DNA from 4 places in the Xanthomonas sp. F14 genome. Region 3 is predicted to be linked to each of the others. Evidence: predicted binding sites of a transcription regulator. Region 3 holds the regulator's gene; each other region holds the start of a gene.
What was found. The regulator FliA, encoded in region 3, starts transcription of late flagellar genes. The targets are predictions, from matches to a motif close to TAAAGTTTNNCNNNCNNNGGCCGATAA.
Positions count from the first base shown of each region.

Region 1: the regulator FliA is predicted to act here: its motif matches at 2,642-2,668, upstream of GGR73_RS16385 (HD-GYP domain-containing protein).
Region 2: the regulator FliA is predicted to act here: its motif matches at 1,989-2,015, upstream of GGR73_RS03520 (methyl-accepting chemotaxis protein).
Region 4: the regulator FliA is predicted to act here: its motif matches at 2,353-2,379, upstream of GGR73_RS13765 (methyl-accepting chemotaxis protein).

Region 1 is NZ_JACHOM010000004.1:524,655-529,743, forward strand. It holds gene GGR73_RS16370 (hypothetical protein) at 1-331, shown strand, start outside; gene GGR73_RS16375 (hypothetical protein) at 974-1,234, opposite strand; gene GGR73_RS16380 (MFS transporter) at 1,283-2,593, shown strand; gene GGR73_RS16385 (HD-GYP domain-containing protein) at 2,732-3,976, shown strand; gene GGR73_RS16390 (MarR family winged helix-turn-helix transcriptional regulator) at 4,562-5,038, shown strand.
Region 2 is NZ_JACHOM010000001.1:791,082-796,170, reverse strand. It holds gene GGR73_RS03530 (MarR family winged helix-turn-helix transcriptional regulator) at 52-516, shown strand; gene GGR73_RS03525 (FAD-dependent monooxygenase) at 554-1,738, shown strand; gene GGR73_RS03520 (methyl-accepting chemotaxis protein) at 2,149-4,260, shown strand; gene GGR73_RS03515 (hypothetical protein) at 4,445-4,849, shown strand; gene GGR73_RS03510 (carboxymuconolactone decarboxylase family protein) at 5,055-5,089, shown strand, end outside.
Region 3 is NZ_JACHOM010000001.1:1,093,158-1,098,246, reverse strand. It holds gene flhF (flagellar biosynthesis protein FlhF) at 561-2,243, shown strand; gene GGR73_RS04785 (MinD/ParA family protein) at 2,230-3,114, shown strand; gene GGR73_RS04780 (RNA polymerase sigma factor FliA) at 3,111-3,878, shown strand; gene cheY (chemotaxis response regulator CheY) at 3,914-4,306, shown strand; gene GGR73_RS04770 (protein phosphatase CheZ) at 4,306-4,932, shown strand; gene GGR73_RS04765 (chemotaxis protein CheA) at 4,935-5,089, shown strand, end outside.
Region 4 is NZ_JACHOM010000003.1:552,602-557,690, forward strand. It holds gene GGR73_RS13750 (NtaA/DmoA family FMN-dependent monooxygenase) at 1-570, opposite strand, end outside; gene GGR73_RS13755 (TetR/AcrR family transcriptional regulator) at 763-1,347, shown strand; gene GGR73_RS13760 (NADPH-dependent F420 reductase) at 1,277-2,149, shown strand; gene GGR73_RS13765 (methyl-accepting chemotaxis protein) at 2,450-4,717, shown strand; partial or broken gene GGR73_RS13770 (fibronectin type III-like domain-contianing protein) at 4,897-5,089, opposite strand, start outside.

The sequences.
Region 1 (5,089 bases), on a different contig from region 3:
GGCTTACGAACAATCTGGGTTTCGCCTCGCCAGCCGCAAGGAGTATTTGAATCGGTTAGGCACATGGAACACAGTACTTGAATTTCAGTTGAGCAGTGTGCCGAAGGGGCCGAATGCACCGGGCTCTACGTTGATGATCTCGGGCATTGATTCAGGGTGTCCGTGCGAGGTGACCAGGGAAACTCTCAGGGGGCTGGACCCAGATAGTCCCGATCCGAAGGCACGTTTCCGGGGATTTGGTGTTGTCATCAAAGCCGAAACAGCTGCATTGAGAAAGGTTAAGGAACGGTTGGGGGTGAGCTTGCCCGAAATGGGTATGCCCACACCCTGAAGCTACTGCTCCAAGACACGCGCTATCCCTCGGCAGCAACGTGGGATGGTGCGCTAACGGTGACAATGGCCTTGGCGAGTCATCGTAATCGCCGGGGTTAAGCCCGAAGCGCAGCCATGAACGTTGCCGGCGCACGGCTGGTGAAGAAGGCGCCGCTAACGTGGGAGTGATCCACGCGAGCGGAGCAAGCAAAGCTTCGAGAGATCCTGTGCGGACATTCCCGATCCTTCGGCAGTTGCACGGGTTTCGACACATCGTCGATTTTCAGTTCGGTACCAACGCGTTCACCTACCCGGTGAGCGACGGCAAGCTGACCGCCACTGCGAGCATCACTCTGTTAAGTTCCAGGAACCTGCCTTGCGACAATGCGATGAGCATCGTCATCAGTGCGTCAGCATATTCCGGGAGTGTCAGGCAATAGGTTTTTTCTTGGTTGTGCAATGACGCGCCCGCAGGGCACAGCCAGTGCACGGCCACTGCACAGCGGTGTGAGGAAGCATGGGATTGGCCTTCAGCGTTGCATGCGCTGCGTCACCATGGCATCGGCTGCCGCATGCATGGTTGCTTGGTCGGACAGAGAGATCGGCACGGCGCCTGGCATGCCCCAGCTTTTCTATGCGGCATTGCAGGAGCTGTCGTAGGTCACTGATCGCGCTTGCAGTAGGAGCGTGTGACAAGGCACGCATTCGCCGGATTGCCGAACGCGCGGGTGCCCAGGCGAAGCGCTTGCCCGTGGCGTCCGATAAACGCACAGCACTGTGGTAATCCGGATTGAACGATGTCTGCGATGGACCTAGCGTGCGTGAAGTCGCGCTGGTCGTTGTCGCGCAGCGCGAAGTTGGTTTCCTGGTGGTCGCCGTCATCGTGGCGGCGGATAGATTCATGTCGATGCAAGGCCACCATGCGTCCCTGTCTGCAATACACACGCTCGTCTTCCCGCAGGAAACTCCGATGCTACAACGTACCTCAACACCTGCACCCTTCGTACTGCAACGCATGACGCGGTTTCAGTGGAGGGCGGTGGCGGTGTGCGTGTTGCTGACCATGCTCGATGGCTTCGATGTGATGGCGATGGCCTTCACCGCCCCGCATGTGTCGGCGCAGTGGCAGTTGTCGGGCAAGCTGCTCGGGGCCTTGTTCAGTGCCGGCCTGGTCGGCATGGCGGTGGGATCGTTGCTGTTGGCGCCGCTGGCCGACCGCATCGGGCGGCGCGCGACGATCCTGGCATGCCTGGCGATTTTGACCGTGGGCATGGGCGCCTCGGCGCTGGCCACCGGGGTGTGGCAACTCGGCGCGTTGCGTGCATTTACCGGGATCGGCATCGGCGGCATGCTGGCCTGCGTTGCGGTCATCGCTGCCGAATATTCCACCGCCCAGTGGCGCAGCACGGCACTGGCGCTGCAGGCCACCGGTTATCCGATCGGCGCGACGCTGGGCGGCGCGATCGCAGCACTGCTGTTGCAGCACTGGTCCTGGCACGCGGTGTTCGTGCTCGGCGCGCTCGGGTCGCTGCTGTGTGTGCCCTTGGTGCTGGCGTTTTTGCCCGAGTCGTTGGAATTTCTGATCGCGCGTCGCCCACCCAACGCAGGCGCACGCTTCAACGCAGTGCTTGCGCGTATGGGCATGCCGCCGCAGGCGGTACTGCCGTCACCGCCGCCGCATGGCTCCGGTCGGGCGCGGGGCTATGCGGCCTTGTTCGTGCCGGCATTGCGGCGGCAGTCGCTGTTGATCGCGCTGGCGTTCTTTCTGCTGATGTTTGCGTTCTATTTCGTGCTCAGCTGGACTCCGAAGCTGCTGGTCGTGGCCGGCTTGTCGGCAGAGCAGGGCGTGACCGGTGGCGTGTTGTTGAATCTGGGCGGGATCGCCGGCGGTGCGATCTTCAGCGCGCTGGCCGCGCGTGCGCGGCTGTCGTGGCTGACCGCCGGTGTGCTGGGGCTGTCGGCGCTGGCGCTGCTGGCCTTTGGCTGGTACAGCACGGTGCTGGGTTGGGCGTTCGTCATTGCGGTGCTGAGCGGCGCGGCGCTGTTTGCCGCCATCGCCGGGCTGTATGCGGTGGCGCCGGTGGTCTTCACGGCGGCGGTGCGTTCCACCGGCATGGGCTGGGCGATCGGGGTGGGCCGCTTCGGTGCGATCGCCTCGCCGCTGTGCGTGGGCGTGCTGGTGGATGCGGGCTGGTCGCCGGCGGCCCTGTACCTGGCCTGCAGCGTGCCGCTGCTGCTCGCGGCCATCGCCGTGCTGGGCATGCGCCTGCCGGCGCGCTGAACTGCTCAGCCGGCGGTCGCCGCGCGGCGCGAGCGAGTTCTACCGGACCAAAGAAATCCTGCGCACTGCCGATAACCCGACAGACCCTCCATCGTCGTGGCGGGCTCTTCCGCGGACCATTTGCAGATCAGCGCCGGCATGCTCAGAACCATCGATTCAGACCAACTCCGCCCCGGCATGTATGTCTACAAGCTGCTGGGCGCGTGGGTGCACCACCCGTTCTGGAAGACCTCGTTCCTGGTCGATTCGGACGACGTGGAGAAGATCCATGGCAGCCGGATCGAGCAACTGGTGATCGATACCGCGCGTGGCCTGGACCTGGAAACGGCGGCGCCGGACGCGCCCGATCCGCAGCCTGAGCCGGAGCAACCGCCGCCGCCGGCACCGGAACCCCCGGAGCCGGCCACCGCCACGCGCACCGCGCGGACCAATAGCGTCACCGCGCAGGTCGGCATCGAGTCCGAAGTGGTGCGCGCACGCAAGATCTTCGAAGACGGCCGCGATACGGTCGAGGCGATGTTCCGCGATGTGCGGCTTGGCCGCACCGTCGACACCGAGGCGGCGATGCCGCTGGTGGAAGCCATCAACGATTCGGTCCTGCGGCATCCGCAGGCCTTGATCAGCGTGGCAAGGCTCAAGACCGCGGACGACTACACCTATCTGCATTCGATGGCGGTGGCCGGCCTGATGAGCGGGCTGGCGCGCCAGCTCGGTCTGCCCGAAGGGCAGGTCGTCGAGGCGGCCATGGGCGGCCTGCTGCACGACATGGGCAAGGCGGTGACGCCGCTGGACATCCTCAACAAGCCCGGCAAGCTCACCGACGAAGAGATGGCGATCATGCGCCAGCACCCGCTGGACGGTCATCGCCTGCTGGTGGCCGGCGGGGTGCAGAACGCGGTGGTGCTGGAGATCGCGTTGCACCACCACGAGAAGATGGACGGCAGCGGCTACCCGAACCGCTTGGCGGGCGAGAACATCGCGCTGATGTCGCGGATGGGCGCGGTGTGCGATGTGTACGATGCCATCAGCTCGGACCGCCCCTACAAACGCGGCTGGGATCCGGCCGAATCGCTCAAGCGCATGGCGTCGTGGCAGGGGCACTTCGACCCGGTGGTGTTCCAGGCCTTCGTGCGCCGGCTGGGGATTTATCCGGTCGGCTCGTTGGTGCGGCTGGAGTCGCAGAAACTGGCGGTGGTGATCGAGCAGACCCCCGATGCGCTGCTCAAGCCCAAGGTGCGCGTGTTCTATTCGGCCAAGCTGCGCAGCCATGTGCTGGTGCAGGACATCGACCTGTCGCGCCCGGACTGCCAGGACCGCATCGCGCAGATGGAAAGCCCCTCGGACTGGGGCTTCCGCGATCTCGAGAAGCTCTGGCTGCCGTAATCCGTAACCCCGTAACCCGCAGGCCGCAGGCCGCACGCATGCACGCGGCCTACCTGGCGCGGAGATGCGCTGGGCGAGTGGGCTGGGTCCGCAGGCGTCGTCTGGCGACGGCGGCAGCCTTGCCGTCGTGATTGCTACCACCGCTGCCAGGCCCGGCATGCCGCGCGCACCTGTGCCCGGCGTGCCTGTCACAGGCGTTGCCACCACGCCCGCCAGGCCCATTGACCCGCGTAGTCAACCTGGCGAGCGCGACCATGCTGCGCTGCAGCTTGGCAATGTAGTTATGATCCATAACTATTCCGGAACGCAATCACTTGCCGACCCCGGATCCCATGTCGCAGCCGTGCCTGGATGACCGTCGCTTCCCATACCTGCGTGCTGCCGCATGCGGCTGCCACGTGCTGGCGCTGGACTGGCACCAGCCTGTGGCGGCCTGCCTGCACGGCGGTGCCACGTGGCTGGCGGCCACGCCCACATCGGCATGCCTGCGCGCGTCTACAATGCAGCTCACGCCGCGGATCGGCGTTGCGGGCGGTGAGCGTTGCGCGCACCGGTCCGCCTGTCGTCTTCGCTGCGAGAACCGTCATGTCCGTCACTGCCACTGCCGTACCGCTGCCGGATGCCGTCACCACGGTGGATCAGGCACGCCTGCTGCGGCTGCTGGGCTACCGCATCACCCGCACCGAGTTGCTGGTGCGGCGGATGTTTCAGGACTGCGTGGCTGCGTTCGACCTCAAGCCGGTCGACTTCTCGCTGCTGATGCTGGTGGACGGCAACCCGGGCATCAACCAGCGCCAGATCGGCGACGTGCTGCACGTGTCGGCGCCCAACCTGGCGATCGTGGTGGCACGCCTGGTCAAGCGCCGCCTGCTGCGGCAGGTGCGTGGACGCCAGGACCGACGCATGCAGCATCTGTCGCTGACCAGCGCCGGCGTGACCCTGCTGAGCGCTGCCGAGGCCGAAGTGCTGCGCATGGAGCAGCAGCTCAGCGTGGTGCTGGGCAGCAGCGAGGCGCCGTTGCTGCGCGCACTCGACCGGCTGGACCGCCTGGACACCCTGTAATCCGCCGCTGCCGTGCAGGCGCACGGCTAGCTTTCCTGTTGACCTGCGCAC
Region 2 (5,089 bases), 300 kb from region 3:
GTGCCCGGATAAAATCGCGAGATGGCCCAACGGCGTGGCACGATGACGCAAATGCAGGATCGCGATGCACTCATTCACCCGCTGGCTGCGGTGGCCCCGGGGTATCTGGCCAACCATGCTGCACGGGTCTTCAACCGTCTGGTGGATGCGCAACTGCGCCCGCATGGCATGTCGCTGGCACTGCTCGGGCCGATCATGCTGCTGTCCTGGAAAGGGCCGATGCTGCAACGCGACCTGGTGATCGACTCGGCGGTGAAGCAGCCGGCAATGGTGGCCCTGCTGGACAAGCTGGAGGGCCTGCAGCTGATCGAGCGCGCCCCGGCGCCGCAGGACCGCCGCGCCGCAGTGGTCTCGCTCACGTCGCGCGGGCGCAAGATCGCCGAGATCGGCGGCAAGATACTGATCGATCTCAATGCCGATGCGCTGAAGGACTTCTCCCCCGAGGAGGCGCAACAGACTGTCGCGTTCATGCAGCGCCTGATCGCCAACCTGGAGCAGCGCGACCAGGGCATGTAATATCACTTCTGATATTTCTTCTTTCGGGTGATCTGTCATGCCGCGTCGCATCCTCATCACCGGCGCAAGCGTCGCCGGCAACACCGTGGCCTGGGCGCTCGCCCGGCAGGGATTCGACGTCAGCGTCGTCGAGCAGGCCGCGCAGTTTCGCGATGGCGGCCAGAACATCGACGTGCGCGGGGTCGGCCGCGAGGTCCTGCAGCGCATGGGCCTGGAGCAGGCCGCACTCGATCACGGCACCGGTGAGGAAGGCACTGCCTGGGTCGACGACCACGGCCATGCGGTGGCGACCTTCAAGACCGACGACATCGATGGCGATGGCCCGACCGCAGAGCTGGAAATCCTGCGCGGCGACCTCGCCCGCCTGCTCTACGACGCCGCCCGCCAGACGGCCGAGTACCGGTTCGGCGACCGCATCGCCAGCATCGACGACGACGGCGAGGCTGCCACCGTCCGCTTCCAGAGCGGACGCAGCGACCACTTCGATGCCGTCATCGTCGCCGAAGGCGTCGGCTCGGCCACACGCGAGCTGGTGTTTCCCGGCGAGAACGACCCGCGCTGGATGGATCTGACCATTGCCTACTTCACCATCGCACGCACCGCCGACGACGACCGCCTGTGGCGTTGGTATCACACCACCGGCGGGCGCAGCATCTCGTTGCGCCCGGACCAGCACGACACCACACGCGCGATGCTGTCGCTGCAGAAAGCCCCCGAGGGCGAGCAGGACTGGGACGTGGCGACCCAGAAGGCCTATCTGCGCGAACGCTTCACCGACGCCGGCTGGCAGGCTGCGCGGGTACTGGACGGCATGGACACCACCGACGATTTCTACTTCGATGCCTTGCGGCAGGTGCGCATGCCGCGCTGGCACGCCGGCCGCGTCGTGCTGACCGGCGACGCCGCCTGGTGCGCAACCCCGCTGGCCGGCATCGGCGCCACTCTTGCGGTCACCGGCGGCTACGTGCTGGCCAACGAGATCGCACGCGCCGCAACGCTGGAACACGCCTTCGCCGCCTACGCCGACGCCATGCGGCCGATGGTGGAACAGGGCCAGGGCGTGCCGAAGATCGGCCCGCGCCTGATGAATCCGCACAGCCGGCTCGGCATCCAGTTGCTGCACGGCGCACTGAAATTCGCCAGCCAACCCAGCATCCAGAACATTGCCGCCAAGCTGATGACGCCGTCGATGAAGGCGCCGGATCTGTCGCGCTATGACTGAGGCCGCCTGGATGGCCGTGCTGCGGTGGCGGCACGATGCATGCTGATCGACGCCTGCCATCGGCCGCAGCACCGGCGCCGCGGCCGTCTCCACGCCTCGGTCACTTGCCGCGCCTGAATCCGCTTCTGCCCCGGCGCTGACCGGTACCAAAGCGCTGCGCTGCAGCCGCGACCGCTGGCTTGCGTTCTGATCGCCATGGCTGACGGCATTGCGAAGCCAACCGTGGATGAATCCTGCCACCGCCGGCGGTTTCATTTCCGCTGACGCAGGCCGCTAACGAACAGGTCGAGACATCCTTCGTGCAGCGGCGACGCTGCCGACCCCATCGGTGTCCCGGGCGCATCGCCTCCCAGCTGTTGCTGGGATTCTCCCCCGCTCTTCCGCTCGCCGGATCACCGATCAAACTCCCTATGTCCCTGCTTTCGAATCTGCGCATCGGTCAGCGCCTGGCCCTCGGCTTCCTCGCGATCATTGTGCTGATGGTGATCCTCACCGTCGTCGGCATCCAGCGCGTGCGCAGCATCGACCAGCAGCTCACCGCCATCAACGAAGTGAACAGCGTCAAGCAACGCTATGCGATCAATTTCCGCGGCAGCGTGCACGACCGCGCGATCGCCCTGCGCGATGTCGTGCTGCTGGACGACCCAGTAGAGCGGCACACGGCAGAACAATCGATCGACAAGCTCGCCGCGGACTACGCCCGCTCCGCCAAGCCACTGGACGACATGATCGCGGCCTCCACGGACGCGGAAGAAAAGGCCATCCTCCAGCGGATCAAGGCCATCGAGCAGCGCACCATGCCGTTGATCGCGCAGGTGCGCGCGTTCCGCGATGGCGCCGACAAGCCGCATGCCGAACAACGCCTGCTGCAGCAGGCGCGCCCCGCCTTCGTCGCCTGGCTGGCCAGCATCAACGCCTTCATCGACCTGCAGGAAGCCAAGAACCGCGCGGCCGCCAAGGACGCGGTGACCACCGCGCGCGGCTTTGCAATGCTGATGGTGGTCTCCACCGTCATCGCCTTGCTGCTGGGCGCCACCATTGCGTGGTTGCTGACCCGCAGCGTGGTGCTGCCCTTGCGCCAATCGCTGCGGTTAGCCGAGCGCATCAACGACGGCGACCTGCGCAGCCAGGACCTGCCCACCAGCAAGGACGAATCCGGCCAGTTGCTGCGCGCCATGCAACAGATGCAGCGCCGCCTGCAGGATGTGATCTCCGCCCAACGCAACATGGCGGCCCGCCACGATGCCGGCGAGATCAGCTACCGCACCGACGCCCAGCAGTTCCCCGGCGAATACGGGCACATGGTGCAGGACACCAACGCCCTGGTACATGCGCACGTGCAGACCCAGCTGCGCATGACCGAGGTCATGGGCAGCTATGCCATCGGCGACCTGGCTCCCGAAATCGAGCAATACCCCGGCGAGAAAGCCGCCATCACCGCCACCATGCAGCAGGTCAAGCAGAACCTGCGCGCCATCAACGCGCAGATCCAGCAGCTCACCCAGGCTGCCTGCGCCGGCAACTTCGCGCTGCGCGGCCAGCCGGAAAAGTTCGAACACGACTTCCGCCTGATGGTCGAAAACCTCAACACCATGATGGCCACCTCCGACACCAACCTGGCCAGGTTTTCCGACCTGCTGCGGTGCATCGCCGATGGCGACCTGACCGTGCGCATGACCGGCAACTTCCACGGCGTGTTCGCCTCCATGCGCGACGATGCCAACAGCACCGTGCATCGCCTGACCGACATCGTCACGCATATCCAGACCACCTCCAACAGCATCGGTTTTGCCGCCGAAGACATCGCCAGTGGCAACCAGGAACTGTCCCGCCGCAGCGAACAACAGGCCGCCAGCCTGGAAGAAACCGCAGCATCGATGGAAGAGCTGACCTCCACCGTCAAGCAGAATGCCGAGCACGCCGGCCGTGCCAATCAGCTCGCGCTGGGCGCCGCCGCCATTGCCTCGGAAGGACGCGACGTGGTTGGCCAGGTCATCGAACAGATGTCCGGCATCGAAGCCTCGTCCAGGCGCATCGCCGACATCATCTCGGTCATCGACGGCATCGCCTTCCAGACCAATATCCTCGCGCTCAATGCCGCCGTCGAGGCCGCACGCGCCGGTGAACAAGGCCGCGGTTTTGCCGTGGTGGCCTCGGAAGTGCGCACCCTCTCGCACCGCTCATCGGACGCCGCCAAGGAGATCAAACGCCTAATCGACGACTCCGTGCAGCGCGTCGCCGACGGTGCAACGCTGGTGCACAAGGCCGGCACCACCATGGGCGAGGTCGTCACCAGCGTCCAGCATGTCACCGACATCATGGGCCACATCTCCGCCGCCTCGCAGGAACAGGCCGGCGGCATCGAACAGGTCAACCTGACCATCGCCCAGATGGACGAAACCACCCAGCAGAACGTCAGCCTGGTCGAAGCCGCGAGCACGGCGGCCCGTTCGCTGGAAGCACATTCGACCCAGCTGACGCAGGCGGTCGAGGTGTTCAAGGTCAATGCCTCGGTGATCTGACTAGCCGGGTAGCGCGATCCTTAGTGACTGGCCGTGTTGCTGCCTGCGCTCGCGCAATGCTGCGCACTTGCGCGGGCGCGTCACGGCGAAGTGACGCTGCATCGCATTGATGTGGTCGCTACATCCGCACAGCGAACTGAGACATCAGCTTGCATCTCCACAACACACGGGCATGATTGCCGCCATGGAACGTCTCCGCCCCTTCCGCAGGCTGATGCTTGCAACGCTTCTGGTCACCTGGCTTGCCGCGTGCGCGGCAGCTGGGTCCATCACCAGCCAGCCCATCGAAGGCCCGGTGCGGCTGGGAGAAATCGCGGCGGTCGATGGCCCCAAGGTACGTCCCGACCGCGTCATCGAAGACAGCCGTTGCCCGGCCGAGGTGCAGTGCGTCGTGGCGGGCCGGCTGATCGTCAGGGCAACCGTGCTCGGCGGAGGCTGGTCCAAACAGATCGATCTCACGCTTGGCGTTCCGGTGGCTGTGGCCGATGGCCAGTTGACGTTGGTCGACGCCACTGCCCCACCAGCAGACTCGGCAACGGCTGCCGCGTCGAACATGCGCTTCACCTTCCGCTTTCAGGGTGGGCGTTAATCAAAGTGCTTCAGGCCCGGGGCGATGCAGCACGGACGCGATGCCCTGCAGGCGCCCACACGTCATCCAGTGCTGCTCGTAGCCGTTGAACCGAGGCATACGCTTGTTCTCGCGTTGCAAAGCCTGAGAATCCCATCAGCAAACCGCCCGACGATGAGGGCCGGATTCGCCACCTGCTCAATGCCTGAAGTGGCAGTCCGTGTGCTTGGGCGGCCTGCGCCAGCAGCGCATCGAGTTGGA
Region 3 (5,089 bases):
AATCCGACAACACACCGCAGACGCCGACACCACGGTAGGAGCGCACCTGGGCGCGACAGGCGTTACCGGCACGGCCCGTCGCGCCCGGGTGCGCTCCTACGAACCTACCCACCACGCCGACCAGCACCCGGCGCCGGAAAGCCGCCACTGGTCCGGATCTCCAATCGATTGCACGGCGCTGGCCGTTTCCAGACGTCCCAAGCGCCTCAGACTGGACCTCCGACCCGCCAGCGCATCCGCCCGCACGACGACGCCAGCGCATCGCCGCCCTGGAAAAAAGTCAATCACGCCATTGACTTAAAGCGCTCGGACCCGGCCGCACGCACAGCCCCGCCCCCGTCCCGATACACCAGCGCCCCCGCGCCGGAACCCCGGCACCCCGTTTTGGCACGCCGCGTGCATTAGCTCTGCCGAGACCGCGGCCAGCGCCACCGCTGCGGGGCGAGAGCAGCACTTGGAACAACCGAACGGGACAGGCAACTCATGACGCTGGCAACACACCCACATTCATCGCGCACCCGTCCGGCGTCCGGCGGGTCCCGTTCCTGGAGGCACTTCGCATGAAAATCAAACGCTTCGTTGCCCCGGACATGCGCACCGCATTCCGCATGGTGCGTGAAGAACACGGCCCGGACGCAGTGATCCTGTCCAATCGCCGCACCGCCGAAGGCATCGAGATCGTCGCTGCCAGCAACTACGACGAAGAACTCGTGCAGCGCGCTCTGGAAACCGCGCGCTCCGAGACGCCGGCCGTTGCCGCCGCGCCGATCCCGTCGGCAGCTGCCCCGCAGGCACCGGCCCCGCAAGCAGCCGCCGCACCGGTCCACGCACCGCTGAAGCCGGCCGCCGATGCCGGCACGAGCCAGCGCCAGCGCGTTGCCAGTGCCGCCGAAGACATGATCGCCGCGATGGCGCTGCGCCAGCCGGTCAACGTGCCGCGCCAGCCGCAGGTGCCCGCACCGGTGCGTAGCGCCGCCGTCCCCTCGCCCGCCGCCCAGGCCCTGGCGCACGCCGTCGCGGTGACCGCCGCACCGCGCCAGGAACACGCGCTGTCGGCCGTGCCGGAACAGCTGTTCGCCGATTTCCTGACCACCGCGCCGGTGCAGCGCGCCGCCGTGCAGGCCGCCCCGGTGCAGGCGGCGACCCCGATCATGGCCGCCGCCGCTGCGCCTGCGCAGGCCGGCTACGACCAGGACGAGGACGCGCTGGACGACGACGCCGACTTCGACCTGGACGCGCTGCCGCAGATCCTGCCGCCGGCCGCGTTGCCGCCGCTGGTGGTCGCCCCGCCGGCGCTGGCCGCGGTGCCGGTCGCCGCCGCCCCGGCGCCGCAGAACGATGAAGAACTCAAGCAGTTGCGTGGCGAGCTGGCGCTGATGCGGCAGATGATCGAGCGCGAAATGAACCGCCTGACCGACGAGCGCCTGCGTGGCTCGCCGGTGCGCGCGCAGGCCCTGGAACTGATGGACGACTACGGCTTCGACGCCGGCCTGATCCGCGACGTGGCACTGCAGATCCCGGCCGATACCGAATTGCACCGCGGCCGCGGGCTGATGCTGGGCCTGCTGTCCAAGCGCCTGCCGGTGGCCCCGGTCGACCCGCTGGAACGCGGCGGCGTGATCGCCCTGGTCGGCCCGACCGGCGCCGGCAAGACCACCACCATCGCCAAGCTTGCCCAGCGCTTCGCCGCCCAGCACGCCCCGCGCGACGTGGCCCTGGTCACCACCGACACCCAGCGCGTCGGCGGCCGCGAGCAGCTGCACAGCTACGGCCGTCAGCTCGGCATCGCCGTGCACGAGGCCGACAGCGCCGAGAGCCTGCTGGAACTGCTCGAACGCCTGCGCGACTACAAGCTGGTGCTGATCGACACCGCCGGCATGGGCCAGCGCGACCGCGCCCTGGCCGCCCAGCTGAACTGGCTGCGCGCCGCGCACCAGGTCACCTCGCTGCTGGTGCTGCCTGCCAACGCGCACTTTTCCGACCTCGACGAGGTCGTGCGCCGCTTTGCCCACGCCAAGCCCCAGGGCGTGGTGCTGACCAAACTTGACGAGACCGGCCGCTTCGGTAGTGCGCTGTCGGTCGTCGTCGATCACCAAATGCCCATCACCTGGGTGACTGACGGACAGCGGGTCCCCGACGACCTGCACCGCGCCAATGCCGCCAGTCTCGTTCTTCGCCTTGAAGATTTGCGGCGCGCTGCCGATAAGCCCTGTACTCCGGAGCACAACCATGCAGTCGCGTGAATACGCCAAGCTGACCAACGCCTTCCCCCTGTCGGCGACCCGTCCCGAGCCCCTGGGCCCGGTGCGCACCATTGCCGTGACCGGTGGCAAGGGCGGCGTGGGTAAAACCAACATCTCCGCCAACCTGGCCGTGGCGCTGGCCGACATGGGCAAGCGCACGCTGCTGCTGGACGCCGACCTGGGCCTGGCCAACCTGGACGTGGTGCTGGGCCTGTCGCCCAAGTACACCCTGGCCGACCTGATCGCCGGCCGCTGCACGCTGGATGAAGTGATCATCGAAGGCCCCGGCGGCGTGCTGGTGGTCCCGGCCGCCTCCGGTCGCCGCCACATGGCCGAACTGGCCCCGGCCCAGCACATTGGCCTGGTCAACGTGTTCTCCGAGCTGGAGCGCGACCTGGACGTGATGGTCATCGACACCGCCGCCGGCATCACCGACAGCGTGCTGACCTTCTGCCAGGCCGCCCAGGACACCGTGGTGGTGGTCTGCGACGAGCCGGCCTCGATCACCGACGCCTACGCGCTGATCAAGGTGCTCTCGCGCGAACGCGGCGTGGACCGCCTGCAGATCATCGCCAACATGGTGCGCGACCCCAACGAGGGCCGCCTGCTGTACGACAAGCTGTCGCGGGTCTGCGAAAAATTCCTCGGCGACGTGTCGCTGAACTACCTCGGCCACGTGCCGCAGGACGACTGGTTGCGCCTGTCGGTGCAGCGCCAGCAGCCGGTCATCAAGGCCTACCCCGCCAGTCCGTCGGCGCAGGCCATTGCAGAAATCGCTCGCCGTACCTCGCGCTGGCAGGCCCCCACCGTGCCGCGCGGCAATGTCGAGTTCTTCGTCGAACGCATCATCCAACGGGGAGTGGCCGCATGAGCACCGCTACCGCAACCACGGCCAGCGCGCAGTACCGCGCCGTGCAGCGCAACAACGCCAACGACATCGTCACCCAGCACGCCGACCTGGTGCGCCGTATTGCCCACCATCTGGCCGCGCGCCTGCCGGCGAGCGTGGAAGTGGACGATCTGATCCAGGCCGGCATGATCGGCCTGATCGAAGCCTCGCGCAGTTACGACTCCGAACAGGGCGCCTCGTTCGAGACCTATGCCTCGATCCGCATCCGCGGCTCGATGATCGACGAAATCCGGCGTGGCGACTGGGTGCCGCGCTCGGTGCACCGCCGCGCACGCGACGCTGCCGCCGCCGTGCGCAAGATCGAACAGCACACCGGCCGCGCCGCCGCCGCCACCGAAGTGGCCGCCGCGATGGAGATGCCGCTGCCCGACTACCTGCGTCTGATGGAAGATGCCGCCCGCGGCCAGGTGCTGAGCCTGGAGTCGCGGATCGAGGATCACGGCGAGCTGGACACCACCGCCAAGGGCGGCCCCAATCCGCAGCAGATGATGGAGCGTGGCGAATTCGGCCGCGAGCTGGGCAAGGCCATCGGCCAATTGCCCGAGCGCGAGCAGCTGGTGCTGTCGCTGTACTACGAACAGGAATTGAACCTGAAAGAAATCGGCGCCGTGCTCGGTGTCAGCGAATCGCGCGTCTGCCAGATCCATGGCCAGGCGGTGGTGCGTCTGCGCGGCCGCCTCAAGGTCTTCGAACTGGCCGATGCCGGTGTCGAAATTGACGAATGATTTTTTCGCGCATTTTTTAGTGTTAGGAGCTTGATGTGAACAAGAACATGCGGATTTTGATCGTGGACGACTTCTCGACGATGCGACGTATCGTCAAGAATCTGTTGGGCGATCTGGGCTTCACCAATACCGCAGAGGCCGAAGACGGCAACAGCGCATTGGCGGCGTTGCGGGCCGGCCCGTTCGATTTCGTGGTCACCGACTGGAACATGCCCGGCATGACCGGCATCGACCTGCTGCGCAACATCCGCGCCGACGCCAAGCTCAAGCACCTGCCGGTGATGATGGTGACCGCCGAAGCCAAGCGCGAGCAGATCATCGAAGCGGCCCAGTGCGGCGTGAACGGCTACATCATCAAGCCGTTCACCGCACAGACGCTGGAAGAGAAGCTGGGCAAGGTGTTCGAACGTCTGGCGGCGACCGCCTGATGAACGCCACCGTGGAAGCCGATGCCGAACGTGCCGCCCTGATCGAGCGCCTGCAGCACGCGCTCGATGCACTGGAAAGCGGTGACCAGGTCGCCTGGCGGCGCGAGGTGGACCACCTCGCCGCGCTGCGCACGCGCCCGATGATGCAGAGCCTGAGCCGGCTCGCGCGCGAACTCGGGCAGGCGCTGGGCGAGCTGCCCACCGTGCCCGAGGAAGCCGGCGAACTGGACGATGCCTGCTCGCGCCTGGACCACGTGGTGGAAATGACCGAGAAGGCCAGCCATCGCACGCTGGACCTGGTCGAGGAATGCCGCGAGCTGGCCAACCAGCTGCGCGACGGTGGCCTGAACCAGGACCAGGGCGCGCTGATGGACAAGATGCGCCATAACCTGACCGAGCTGTCGCTGGCGCAGAGCTACCAGGACCTGAGCGGCCAGATCATCCGTCGCGTGGCCGGCATCGTGCGGCGCGTGCACGAGGGCTTCGGTGCACTCGGCCTGCCGCCGAAGAATCCCGAGCCGAAGAAAGACGACGGCGGTCTTGCCGGTCCTGCAGTCAAGGGCCTGGACCGTCACGCGGTGTCGCAGGACGACGCCGACGACCTGCTGTCCGGATTGGGGCTGTAACCATGAGTGCTGTTCCAGACGATATTGCTGCCGATTTCATTGTCGAGGCCCAGGAGATCCTGGATCGCCTCGGCGAACAGCTGGTGTCGCTGGAACAGGCACCGGACGAAGCCGACCAGCTCAACGCGGTGTTCCGCGGCTTCCACACGCTCAAGGG
Region 4 (5,089 bases), on a different contig from region 3:
GATCGGCGCAATTTGCCTGGCGTCGGCAAACCGGCCAGAGGCCTGGTCGTGCAGCCAGGCATCCTTCCCCCAACTGCCCCACAACGCCTGCACCAGTTGCACGAACTCGTGCGCACGTGCGTAACGATCCGCGCTGGGCGGAATTTTTCGCCCGTAGTTCGCGGCGACATCCTCGCCACTGGAGGTCACCGCATTCCAGCCGGCACGCCCGTGGCTCATGATGTCCAGCGCCTTGAATTGCCGCGCAAGATTGAACGGCTCGTTGAACGTCGTGGAGCCGGTGGCCACCAGACCGATACGCTCGGTGCCGCGCGCAACGGCAGCCAGGGTCATCATCACGTCCAGGTTGAAGTGAGGCGCTTCGTTGTCGATATCGGCCACCGCGCTCGGACCGTCAGGCAGGAAGATGAACTGGAATTTCCCACGCTCGGCGGCCTGCGCCTGACGCACGCGGGCATCGAAGCTGGTGTAGTTGGTCGGATCCACCCACGGCATGCGCCAGGCTCCCGGCTGAGACCCGTAGCCATTGCCCAGGTGCAGGCCAATGATCATCGTCTTGGAGTGGCTCATGCGTTCCTCGATCTGCAGTGGTGGTGCGTGCGTCCGGCGGTGGCAACCGGCGGAGACGGCGACGGCCGATCGCCGCCCGCAGTCTCGAAACCTCCCGGTTCAGAGTGCCCAGCAAAAAGGAGACACGCTCCGTTTGTGTCGGGAAATATATGGAGATACACTCCGGATATCAAGAGCCAGACTAACCGACCCATGTCCTCCGACGTTCAGCCACGCCCTCCCCGCGCCGATGCCCAACGCAACAGGACCCATATTCTCGAGGTCGCCGGCAACGCCTTTGCCGAGGAAGGCATCGACGTGTCGATGGACAGCATTGCCAAGCGCGCAGGCGTTGGCCCGGGGACCTTGTACCGGCACTTCCCCAGCCGCGACGCCCTGCTGGCAGCGCTACTGGAAACGCATTACGCCAACCTCGAGCAAGCACGCATGGCCATCAGGGCAGAAGAGCACGACCCGGGGCGTGCGCTGCAACGATGGATCGAGGCGTTGGGAAACTGGATGAATGCCTACGAAGGTCTTCCGGAGCCGCTACGGGCCGCATGGTCCCAGCCAAGTTCGGTGTTGATGCCGACCTGCCAATCCGTGGTCGAGGCCTCAGGCGTGTTTCTGCAGGCTGCACAACGCTCTGGTCAGGCGAGGGCATCGTTGACTGGCCGCGACATCTTTCTTGCCGCGCTTGCGATCGCCTGGGCAGGAGCTGCCAGCGGTGACGCGGACAGCGACGCGCGGCAGGCGCTGCAGGACGTGCTGCGCTCGGGCTGGGCGCTTCCTGCGTGAAAGGCACTTCCCTCGCCCCGCAAACCATCCCGCTCTCTACACAGAAGAACGCATCATGAAGCTAGGCATTATCGGCACCGGCCATATCGGCAAGACGTTGGTGAAAAAGTTGAGTTCGCTCGGCCATGAGGTCAAGGTTGCCAACTCGCGTGGGCCAGAGACGATTGACCTGCAACTGCTGTCCTCGGGCGCTCGCGCGGTGACTGCGCAAGAGTGTGTGGTCGATGTCGATGCCATCATCCTTTCGATCCCGTTGAACAGGATTCCGGAGTTCAAGCCGCTGCTGGCGCAGGTTTCAAGTGATGTCGTACTGATCGATACGTCCAACTACTACCCCGCGCGTGATAGCAAGATTGACGCGATTGAAGCGGGCCAGGTCGAGAGCCTGTGGGTGGCTGAGCAATTGGGTCGCCCGATCGCCAAGGCATGGAATGCGATCGGGTCTGGTTCGCTTGCCGAGAAAGGCCAGCCGGCCACTGCGCCCGGCCGTATCGCCATCCCCGTGGCGGCTGATCGCGACAACGATCGCGAGGTCGCGATGGCATTGGTGAATGACACCGGCTTCGACGCGTTTTATTCGGGCCAGCTGGCTGATTCCTGGCGCCAGCAGCCAGGAGCGCCTGCGTATTGCACCGATCTGACCAGGAGCGAGATGGGCGATGCACTTGCCAGCGCCGACCGCAGCCGACTGGCGAAACGTCGCGACCTTGCCGTGGCGGTCATGCAGGAAAGGCTGGGCGACTCCGCAACCAATCCCGATGCAGGCTTCGGCGCCCGGATCAGTAGAGCCATCTACATGTAGCCAGGCAGGTCGGCAACATCGCCATGTAGTCAGCGCGTTTTAAAACGCAGGCAGGTGTTGCCGAGCCTGAGGATGGCAAGACGGCGGCACGGCGAACAGCGGTTTGTGCCAGGCGTGCAGCCGCCCGTCCTGACTTGCGTCAGGAGCACCCCGACAGCTCGGGCGTTTTCTGAAGGGTGCGATGATAATTTAGTGACAGACATTCCAGTTTTGGACAAGGACGCCGTTATTGGGGAACCGGTGCCAGGCTCGCTAACAGCGTGGAAATCGATGCCTCCACTGATCTCTTCTGGGACGTCCATGATCGCCTTTCTTCAACGCTTCAACGTCGGCCACCGCCTGGCCGTTGCATTCGGAATCCTGATTCTTCTCTCAGGCCTGCTGGTGGCCACCGGCCTGAGCACGATGGCGAACGCACGCGCGCAGCTGGACTTCATCGTTCTCGACCGCACCGCCAAGATCCAGATCGGCAACGGCATGCTGGATGCCAACTCCTCGCTGCTGATCGCACTGGGCACGTATGCCATGGCGACAAGCGAGGAGCTCAACACCGAAGCGCTCAACACCATCAACGCCCAGCGCCAGCGCTACCAGGAGCTGCGCACCAGGCTGGATACGCTGTCCAGCTCGGAGGAAGGGCGGAAGATCCGTAACGAGATGGACGAGCGTCGGGCGACTTCCGTGAAGTTCAACGACGAAGTCATGGCACTGGCCGCCAAGAACGAGAACGCGCAGGCCCAGGACATCCTCAGCGAACAGGCGCGGCCTGCCACGCTCGCCTGGCAGGACAAGATCCGCGAGCTCGTCACCCGGCAGGAAGGACAGAGCAGACAGGCCTACGCAGAAGCAGTCCGGTCGATGGATCGCGGCAAGCTCCTGCTCATCCTCGGCGGTGCCGCGGTCGTGCTGGTCAGCAGCCTGCTAGCCTGGCTCATCACCCGCAGCCTGACCCAGCCGCTGGCACGCGCCACCAACGCAGCCGAGGCGATCGCCAATGGTCAGCTCGGCAACAACGTGCAGACACAGGCCAAGGACGAGACCGGCCGCTTGCTGCGCGCCATGCAGGGCATGCAGACACAGCTGCAGGCCCTTTTGACTGCACAGGGCGACATGGCCAAGCGCCACGACGAAGGCCAGACCAGCTTCCGCATGGATGCCCAGGCCTTCCCGGGCGACTACGGCCGCATGGCCGAGGACACCAATGCGCTTGTGGCCTCCCACCTGGCCGTGCAGTCCAACCTTGCACGGATCATGGGCCGCTATGCCATCGGCGACCTGAGCGAGAGCATGGAGCGCCTGCCCGGTGAGAAGGCCGTGCTGACGCAGACCATGGACGAGGTCAAGGCCAACCTGTCCGCAATGAACATCGAGATCAAGCAGCTGGCGCAGGCTGCCGCGGACGGTGACTTCACCGCGCGCGGCGATGCCGAGCGTTTCCAGTACGATTTCCGCATCATGGTGGAGAGCTTGAACCTGCTCATGGCCACCGCGGACAGCAACCTGCAATCGCTGTCTTCGCTGCTGCAGTCCATCGCCGCAGGCGACCTGACCGCACGCATGACCGGCGAGTTCAGGGGTGTGTTCGCGCAGATGCGCGATGACGCCAACACCACCGCCGCGCAGCTTGCCGAAATCGTTGGCCGCATCCAGCAGTCGGCCGTGTCGATCAATTCGGCGGCCAGCGAGATTGCCGCCGGCAACCAGGACCTGTCGCAGCGCACCGAACAACAGGCGGCCAACCTGGAGGAAACCGCTGCCTCGATGGAAGAACTCACCTCCACCGTGCGCCAGAACGCCGAGCACGCACGTCAAGCCAACCAACTGGCGATCGGCGCGGCAGGCGTGGCGTCCCAGGGCGGCGAGATCGTGAGCAAGGTGGTGGGCACCATGGCCGGTATCGAGGCCTCGTCCAAGAAGATTGCCGACATCATCAGCGTCATCGACGGAATCTCGTTCCAGACCAATATCCTGGCCTTGAATGCCGCCGTGGAAGCGGCACGTGCCGGCGAACAGGGGCGCGGATTTGCCGTGGTTGCTTCGGAAGTGCGCACGCTGGCCCAACGCTCCACCGCTGCGGCGAAGGAGATCAAGAGCCTGATCGACGATTCGGTCGAGCGGGTCGCCGAAGGCTCGACCTTGGTGCATACCGCAGGCGCCACGATGGCCGAGATCGTAGCCAGCGTGCAGCGCGTGACCGACATCATGGGCGAGATTTCCGCGGCGTCGCAGGAGCAGTCGGCCGGTATCGAGCAGGTCAACATCACGGTCACGCAGATGGACGAAACGACGCAGCAGAACGCAGCCCTGGTCGAGGAAGCGACGGCTGCAGCACGTGCGATGGAAGAGCAAGCGACGCAGCTGACCGAGGCGGTGGCGGTCTTCAAGATCGACGGACAGAAAGCTGTTCCGGTCGGCGCAGCTGCTGCCACATCAGCCATTGCGAACTCCGGCAGCAGGAAAACGGCAGCGCCCCTGAAGACACCTGCAAAGGTTGTTCCGCACCGGGCACCACGCAAACTCGAGTCAGTCACCGGCGCAACAGACGGCGCAGGCTGGCAGGAATTCTGACCAAGCCGCGGTGGGCCCGGATTTCCGGGCCCACCCGCGTTCTGCTCTTACGCATCATTGCGCAGCACGTGATCCGCGTGGGCGGTCGTACCGACCGCCCGGGCAAAGGTCATCATCGGACTTCAGACGCAAACGGTGCTCGAGGTCATGAACATCGACCAACGTCACCGCACGTCACCTTACTCCATCAACTCGAAGCTCGCCGTCAGTCCTGCAGCTTCAGCCGATGGCGCCACCCACACAGCGAATACATCCGGCTCCACGATCGGTTCCAATGCCTGACCGATGAACAACAGGTCCGCACGCCGCAACACGAACTCCACCGGCGCGCTACCGCCTGCTGGTACCGCGAGCTTGCGGAAATCCTTCAGT